DNA from 2 places in the Streptomyces sp. SudanB25_2051 genome. Region 1 is predicted to be linked to the other one. Evidence: riboswitches for the same ligand, from Rfam matches in the RefSeq annotation. Region 1 holds a riboswitch; the other holds the start of a gene.

What was found. Region 1 has a riboswitch for glycine ahead of gcvP (aminomethyl-transferring glycine dehydrogenase). Riboswitches for the same ligand answer to the same signal wherever they lie in the genome.
Region 2: linked by a shared signal. The riboswitch ahead of gcvT (glycine cleavage system aminomethyltransferase GcvT) and the one ahead of gcvP (aminomethyl-transferring glycine dehydrogenase) in region 1 are both predicted to bind glycine.

The regions. Positions count from the first base shown of each region.
Region 1 covers NZ_OZ186787.1:779,667-783,474, reverse strand. The annotation lists gene ACSUPT_RS03435 (DNA polymerase IV) at 1-1,002, shown strand, start outside; gene ACSUPT_RS03430 (PRC-barrel domain-containing protein) at 930-1,295, opposite strand; glycine riboswitch at 1,420-1,518, shown strand; gene gcvP (aminomethyl-transferring glycine dehydrogenase) at 1,699-3,808, shown strand, end outside.
Region 2 covers NZ_OZ186787.1:4,683,882-4,687,689, forward strand. The annotation lists gene glyA (serine hydroxymethyltransferase) at 1-926, opposite strand, end outside; gene gcvH (glycine cleavage system protein GcvH) at 961-1,335, opposite strand; gene gcvT (glycine cleavage system aminomethyltransferase GcvT) at 1,432-2,547, opposite strand; glycine riboswitch at 2,708-2,803, opposite strand; gene ACSUPT_RS21170 (AAA family ATPase) at 2,952-3,605, shown strand; gene ACSUPT_RS21175 (enhanced serine sensitivity protein SseB) at 3,742-3,808, shown strand, end outside.

The DNA of each region.
Region 1 (3,808 bases):
CTCATCGAGCCGGGCACGGAGCGGGCGCTGCTCGCGCCGATGGGGGTGCGCACCCTGCCCGGGGTGGGGCCGGCCACCGAGGACCATCTGCGGCGGGCCGGGATGACGACCGTCGCGGATCTGGCGGAGGCCGGTGAGGACGAGCTCGTACGGTTGCTGGGCAAGGCGCACGGGGCGTCGCTGTACGCGATGGCGCTGGGGCGCGACGACCGGCCGGTGGTGGCCGAGCGGGACGCCAAGTCGGTCTCCGTGGAGGACACCTTCGACGTGGACCTGCACGACCGGGTGCGGGTGCGCTGGGAGGTGGAGCGGCTCGCCGAGCGGTGCGTGGGGCGGCTGCGGGCCGCGGGCCGTTCGGGGCGCACGGTGGTGCTGAAGGTGCGGCGGTACGACTTTTCGACGCTGACGCGCTCGGAGACGCTGCGCGGGCCGACCGACGACCCGGTGGTCGTGCGGGAGGCCGCGGCGCGGTTGCTGGACGCCGTGGACACGACCGGCGGGGTGCGGCTGCTCGGGGTGGGGGTCAGCGGGCTGGCCGACTTCACTCAGGAGGACCTGTTCGCCCAGGCGTCGGCGGGCGGCGCGGCCGAGCCGGGAGAGGGCTCCCACGCCGCGGACTCCCCGACGTCCGCGCCCGCGTCGGCCGGCGCGGTCGGGGCCGTCGGGGCGCAGGGGCCGCCGGCGGGGGCCGGGGGCGGGGCCCCCGAGCCGGGCGGGGAGGGTGCGCCGGGGGAGCGGCGATGGGCGGCGGGGGCCGATGTGCGGCACGCCGTGTACGGGGCCGGGTGGGTGCAGGGCAGCGGGCTCGGGCGGGTCACCGTACGGTTCGAGGAGCCCTGGTCGGCAGTGCCCGGCCGGGTGCGGACGTTCCGGACGGACGACCCCGACCTGGAGCCGTCCGATCCGCTGCCGCTGGTGCCCGGGGCCGGTCAGCCCTCTCCGTCGGCCATGGCCTGCGGGCCCCTGTCCGGCGAGGGCGCGGAGCCCGGGGCCAGGCCGTAGTGCCGGTAGAGCCGCAGTTCCTGCTCGGGCGAGAGGTGGCGGCCCACGCCGAGGTGCGGGGCGTCCTTGATGAGCGCCTTGGGGTACGGGACGTGCAGGCCGTCCGCGGCGACCCGGCTCGGCTCCAGCGGGACGAACGCGTCCCGTCCGAACAGGCCCGTCCGCACCGCCGCCCATTCGGGGACGCCCGTCGCGTCGTCCAGGTACACCTCGTCCACCGTGCCGATCCTGTGGCCGTCGCGGTCGAACGCCTTGCGCCCGATCAGGCCGCGCGGGTCGATGTCGGTCTGCACAGTTCCTCCAGCCGGTCGCCACTGGTCCACAACTGGTCGTCAACCACTACGAAAGGGCACATCGGTGACGTCGGCCACTCGAGGGAACCGACCGGAACCTCGCTGGTAGGCTGGCATTGGCTGCTGACCCCGTGCGGGAGAGTCCTCCGGAGAAGTCGTCCGGAGGCGCCGAAGGAGCAAATCCTCCCCGGAATCTCTCAGGCCCCTGTACCGCACGGACGAGGTCACTCTGGAAAGCAGGGCGGGCGTCGGACGGCACCCGCCCTCACCGACGGTGAAAGCCGTGCCATCCCTTCCGGATGCGCGGCGAAACTCTCAGGTTGAGATGACAGAGGGGGAGGCCGTCCGGGCACCCGCGCCGAGGTGCCCCTCGCAGGTCGCTACGACCAGGAGGCCCCCGTACATGACCGCCAACCGCATTCCGCTCTCCCAGCTCGAGCGGGGCACCCCCTTCGAGCAGCGCCACATCGGACCCGACGCCGAGGCGCGCGCCAAGATGCTCGCGCAGGTCGGCTACGGCTCGCTCGACGAGCTCACGGCGGCCGCGGTGCCGGACGTGATCAAGAGCGCCGAGGCGCTGGCCCTGCCCGAGGCCCGCAGTGAGGCCGAGGTCCTCGCCGAGCTGCGCGAGCTCGCCGGCCGCAACCAGGTCCTCGCCCCGATGATCGGTCTGGGCTACTACGGCACGTTCACGCCGCCGGTCATCCTCCGCAACGTCATGGAGAACCCGGCCTGGTACACGGCGTACACCCCGTACCAGCCGGAGATCTCGCAGGGCCGTCTGGAGGCGCTGCTCAACTTCCAGACCGTCGTCGCCGACCTGACGGGTCTGCCCACCTCCGGCGCGTCCCTCCTCGACGAGGGCACCGCCGCCGCCGAGGCCATGTCCCTCGCCCGGCGCGTCGGCAAGGTCAAGAACGGTGTCTTCCTGGTCGACGCCGACGCCCTGCCGCAGACGATCGCCGTCATCGAGACCCGCGCCGAGCCGACCGGCGTCGAGGTCGTCGTCGCCGACCTGAGCGACGGCATCCCCGCCGAGGTCGCCGAGCGCGGCGTGTTCGGCGTCCTCCTCCAGTACCCGGGCGCGTCCGGTGCCGTCCGCGACATCAAGCCGCTGATCGACGCCGCGCACGAGCTGGGCGCCATCGTCACCGTCGCCGCCGACCTGCTCGCGCTGACCCTGCTCACCTCGCCCGGCGAGCTCGGCGCCGACATCGCCGTCGGCACCACCCAGCGCTTCGGCGTCCCCATGGGCTTCGGCGGCCCGCACGCCGGCTACATGGCCGTCCGCGACACCTTCGCCCGCAGCCTGCCCGGCCGCCTCGTCGGCGTCTCCGTCGACGCCGACGGCAACAAGGCGTACCGCCTGGCCCTCCAGACCCGCGAGCAGCACATCCGCCGCGAGAAGGCCACCAGCAACATCTGCACCGCGCAGGTGCTCCTGGCCGTCATGGCCGGCATGTACGCCGTCTACCACGGGCCCGAGGGCCTGAAGGAGATCGCCCGCCGCACCCACCGGTACGCGGCGATCCTCGCGGCCGGCCTGCGCGCCGGCGGCGTCGAGGTCGTCCACGGCGACTTCTTCGACACGGTCACCGCGCGCGTGCCCGGCAAGGCCGCCGACGTCGTCGCCGCGGCCCGCGACAACGGCGTCAACATCCACCTCGTCGACGCCGACCACGTCTCCGTCGCCTGTGACGAGACCACCGGCCGCGCCCAGCTGACCGCCGTCTGGACCGCCTTCGGCGTGAGCGGCGACATCGAGGCGCTGGACGCCGAGACGGCCGACGCGCTGCCCGAGGCGCTGCTGCGCACCGACGCGTACCTGACCCACCCGGTCTTCCACGCGCACCGCTCCGAGACCTCGATGCTGCGCTACCTGCGCAAGCTCGCCGACCGCGACTACGCGCTGGACCGCGGCATGATCCCGCTCGGCTCCTGCACGATGAAGCTGAACGCGACGACCGAGATGGAGCCGGTCACCTGGCCCGAGTTCGGCCAGATGCACCCCTTCGCCCCGGCGGAGCAGGCCGAGGGCTACCTCACGCTCATCCACGAGCTGGAGGACCGCCTCGCCGAGGTCACCGGCTACGACAAGGTTGCCCTGCAGCCCAACGCCGGCTCCCAGGGCGAGCTCGCCGGCCTCCTCGCCGTCCGCGCCTACCACCGCGCCAACGGCGACACGCAGCGCACCGTTTGCCTCATCCCGTCCTCGGCGCACGGCACGAACGCCGCGTCCGCCGTCATGGCCGGGATGAAGGTCGTCGTCGTCAAGACCGCCGACGACGGCGAGGTCGACGTCGCGGACCTGCGCGCCAAGATCGAGCAGTACCGCGACGAGCTCGCCGTACTGATGATCACCTACCCGTCGACGCACGGCGTCTTCGAGGAGCACGTCGCCGACATCTGCGCCCAGGTCCACGAGGCCGGCGGCCAGGTGTACGTCGACGGCGCCAACCTCAACGCGCTCGTCGGCCTGGCCAAGCCCGGCAAGTTCGGCGGCGACGTCTCGC
Region 2 (3,808 bases), 3.9 Mb from region 1:
CCCGCCTCCGCCACGTCGGCCTGGACCAGGCGCTCGGCGATGATCTTCGCGCCGGCCAGGGTGCGCTCCTGGCGCTCCTTGAACTCCTCGCTCGCCGCGACCTTGAAGGAGACCGCCTTCGCCGCGATGACGTGCTCCAGCGGGCCGCCCTGCTGGCCGGGGAAGACCGCGGAGTTGATCTTCTTGGCGAGCTCGGCGGTCGACAGGATGACACCGCCGCGCGGGCCGCCCAGCGTCTTGTGGGTGGTCGTGGTGACCACGTGGGCGTGCGGCACCGGGTTCGGGTGGAGCCCGGCCGCGACGAGGCCCGCGAAGTGGGCCATGTCCACCATCAGGTACGCGCCGACCTCGTCGGCGATCCGGCGGAACGCCGCGAAGTCCAGCTGCCGCGGGTAGGCGGACCAGCCGGCGACGATCAGCTTCGGCTTGGCCTCCTTGGCGAGGCGCTCGACCTCGGCCATGTCGACCTGGCCCGTCGCGTCGTCGACGTGGTACGCGACGACGTTGTAGAGCTTGCCGGAGAAGTTGATCTTCATGCCGTGGGTCAGGTGCCCGCCGTGCGCGAGGTTCAGACCCATGATCGTGTCGCCCGGCTTGAGCAGGGCGAACATCGCGGCGGCGTTGGCCTGCGCGCCCGAGTGCGGCTGCACGTTGGCGTGCTCGGCGCCGAACAGCGCCTTGATGCGATCGATGGCGATCTGCTCGACCACGTCGACGTGCTCGCAGCCGCCGTAGTACCGGCGGCCGGGGTAGCCCTCGGCGTACTTGTTGGTGAGGACGGAGCCCTGGGCCTCCATGACCGCGACCGGAGCGAAGTTCTCCGAGGCGATCATCTCCAGGGTGTTCTGCTGGCGGCGGAGCTCGGCGTCGACGGCGGCGGCGACGTCCGGGTCCAGCTCGTGGAGAGGGGTGTTCAGAAGCGACATCACGCGGTCCCTAGGGGTGTGGGTGTCGGGCCGGTCAGCCGGCGTACTCGGTGTACTCGTCGGCGGAGAGCAGGTCGGCCGGCTCCTCCGTGACGCGCACCTTGAACAGCCAGCCGCCCTCGAACGGAGCGGTGTTCACCAGGGCCGGGTCGTCCACGACCTCCTGGTTCGCCTCGACGACCTCACCGGTGACCGGCGAGTACAGGTCGCTGACCGACTTGGTGGACTCCAGCTCACCGCAGGTCTCGCCCGCGGTGACCGTGGAGCCGACCTCCGGGAGCTGGACGTACACGACGTCGCCGAGGGCGTTCGCCGCGTGCTCGGTGATGCCGACCGTCGACACGCCGTCCTCGGCGGGCGACAGCCACTCGTGCTCCTTGCTGTAGCGCAGCTGCTGGGGGTTGCTCATGACCTGAATTCTCCTGTACGGGCGGGAGTGCTGGTGAACGGGGAGGGGGTGTGCGGGATCACGTCGCGCGCCGCGAGCGGCCTGCTCGCGAGCGTGTCACTTCTGACGCTTGTAGAACGGCAGCGCCACGACCTCGTACGGCTCGTGGGTACCGCGGATGTCGACGCCCACGCCCGGCGTGCCCGGGGCGGCGTGCGCCGCGTCCACGTACGCCATGGCGATCGGCTTGCCCAGCGTCGGGGACGGGGCGCCCGAGGTGACCTCGCCGATCACCTCGCCGCCCGCGACGACGGCCATCCCGGCGCGCGGGACGCGGCGGCCCTCGGCGACCAGGCCGACCAGCTTGCGCGGCGGCGCGGACTCGGCGCGCGCGGCGGCCGCCTCCAGCGCGGCGCGGCCCACGAAGTCGCCGGCCTTCTCGAACTTCACGACCCGGCCGAGGCCCGCGTCGAACGGGGTCAGGTCGGTCGTCAGCTCGTGCCCGTACAGCGGCATGCCCGCCTCCAGGCGCAGCGTGTCCCGGCAGGACAGGCCGCACGGGATCAGGCCGACGCCCTCGCCCGCCTCGGTCAGCGCCTTCCACAGGGTCTCGGCGTGCTCGGGCGCGGTGAACAGCTCGAAGCCGTCCTCGCCCGTGTAACCCGTACGGGCGATCAGCGCCGGGACGCCGGCGACCGTGCCGGGCAGTCCGGCGTAGTACTTCAGGCCGTCCAGGTCCGCGTCGGTGAGCGACTTGAGGATGCCCGGCGACTCGGGGCCCTGCACGGCGATCAGCGCGTAGGCGTCGCGGTCGTCGCGGACCTCGGCGTCGAAGCCGGCCGCCCGCTCGGTCAGCGCGTCCAGCACGACCTGGGCGTTGGAGGCGTTGGCGACGACCATGTACTCGCGCTCCTGGAGCCGGTACACGATCAGGTCGTCCAGGATGCCGCCGTCCTCGCGGCAGATCATCGTGTAGCGGGCCCGGCCCGTGCCGACGCCGCCGATGTTGCCGACCAGGGCGTAGTCGAGGAGCTCGGCGGCCTGCGGGCCGGTCACGGTGATCTCGCCCATGTGGGAGAGGTCGAACAGGCCGGCCCGCGTGCGGACGGCGTTGTGCTCGTCCCGCTCGCTGCCGTACCGCAGCGGCATGTCCCAGCCGGCGAAGTCGGTCATGGTCGCGCCCAGCGAACGATGCAGCGCATCGAGGGCCGTGCGGCGGGGGGAAGTGCTCATGAAAGGGCTCCCAGGTCCGGGGCATGGGTGGCGAGGACGGTCCTCCCCATCTGTCATCGGAACCTGAGAGGTTCGCCGTGACCCCTCGCGGGGGCGGCTTGCACCTTGGGTGGAGCGGCGCCCCGGCGCTGCGGGGAACGGCTCGCTTTTCAGATCTGCCTCATCACGTGCGGTGCGGGGCCTGAGAGATTCAAGGGAGGAACTTGCTCCTTCGGCGCCCGGGCGACACGGCCCGGAACTCTCCCGCACGGATTCGAGCGGCCTGTATGAGGTTGTCGGCGCGCACATCATCGCACGAGGGCCCCGATCGGCAAACCCTCGGCCGGGGCGAAATCGCTTGTGCCCTATTACCGGTTCTTTACACTTCTTGGGCAGGCTGGGGGGAGCCGAGCTCGGGAGGGCACATGACGTTGCAGCGGTCCGGCGCGTACGCCACGACCGCGGGGGTTCCGGCGCCGCCGGCGCTGCCCGCCCGCACGACGGCCGCCCCGGTCCTGCGCGATCTGCGCGACCGGGACGGGCGCGTCCCGCGCGAGCTGTCCTTCGCCGAGGCCGACGTGGTCGTCGTCTCCGGACTGCCCGGCAGCGGCAAGTCCACCCTGATCCGCCGCGTCGCGCCCGACCGGGCCGTCGACTCCCAGGACACCCGGGAGCGCTGGGAGGCCCGCATGCCCCGCCTCCTGCCGTACGCCGTCTACCGCCCCCTCGTCCGCGCCGCCCACTACGCCGGGCTGCGCGCCCGGCTGCGCACCGGCCGGGGCGTCGTCGTCCACGACTGCGGCACCCAGTCCTGGGTGCGCCGCTGGCTCGCCCGCGAGGCCCGCCGCCGGGGCGGCACCCTCCATCTGCTGCTGCTCGACGTGGACCCCGGCACGGCGCGCGACGGCCAGCGGGAGCGGGGCCGGGGCGTCTCCGCGTACGCCTTCGCCCGCCACCGCAGGGCGGTCGGCCGCCTCGTCCGCGACGCCGAGCGGGGCGTGCTCCCCGCCGGCTCGGGCTCGGCCGTCCTCCTGGACCGCCCGGCCGCCACGACCCTCACCCGCATCCGCTTCCACTGACCGCCCGCGCGGCCGCCCCCCCCGTCCGCCCGGCTGCCCGGCCCGCCGGGGCCCGCGGGCGGAGGCGGGAGCCGGGGGCGGGAGCGGGGCGCGGCGCGCTAGGGTGCTGCGGCACGTAACGCCAGAGAGGGGCACCGTGGACAGCGCAGCCGCCGTAGTCGACACCGCATGGCCGTCCAACGAGCTCGAGGAGGTCCTCTCCG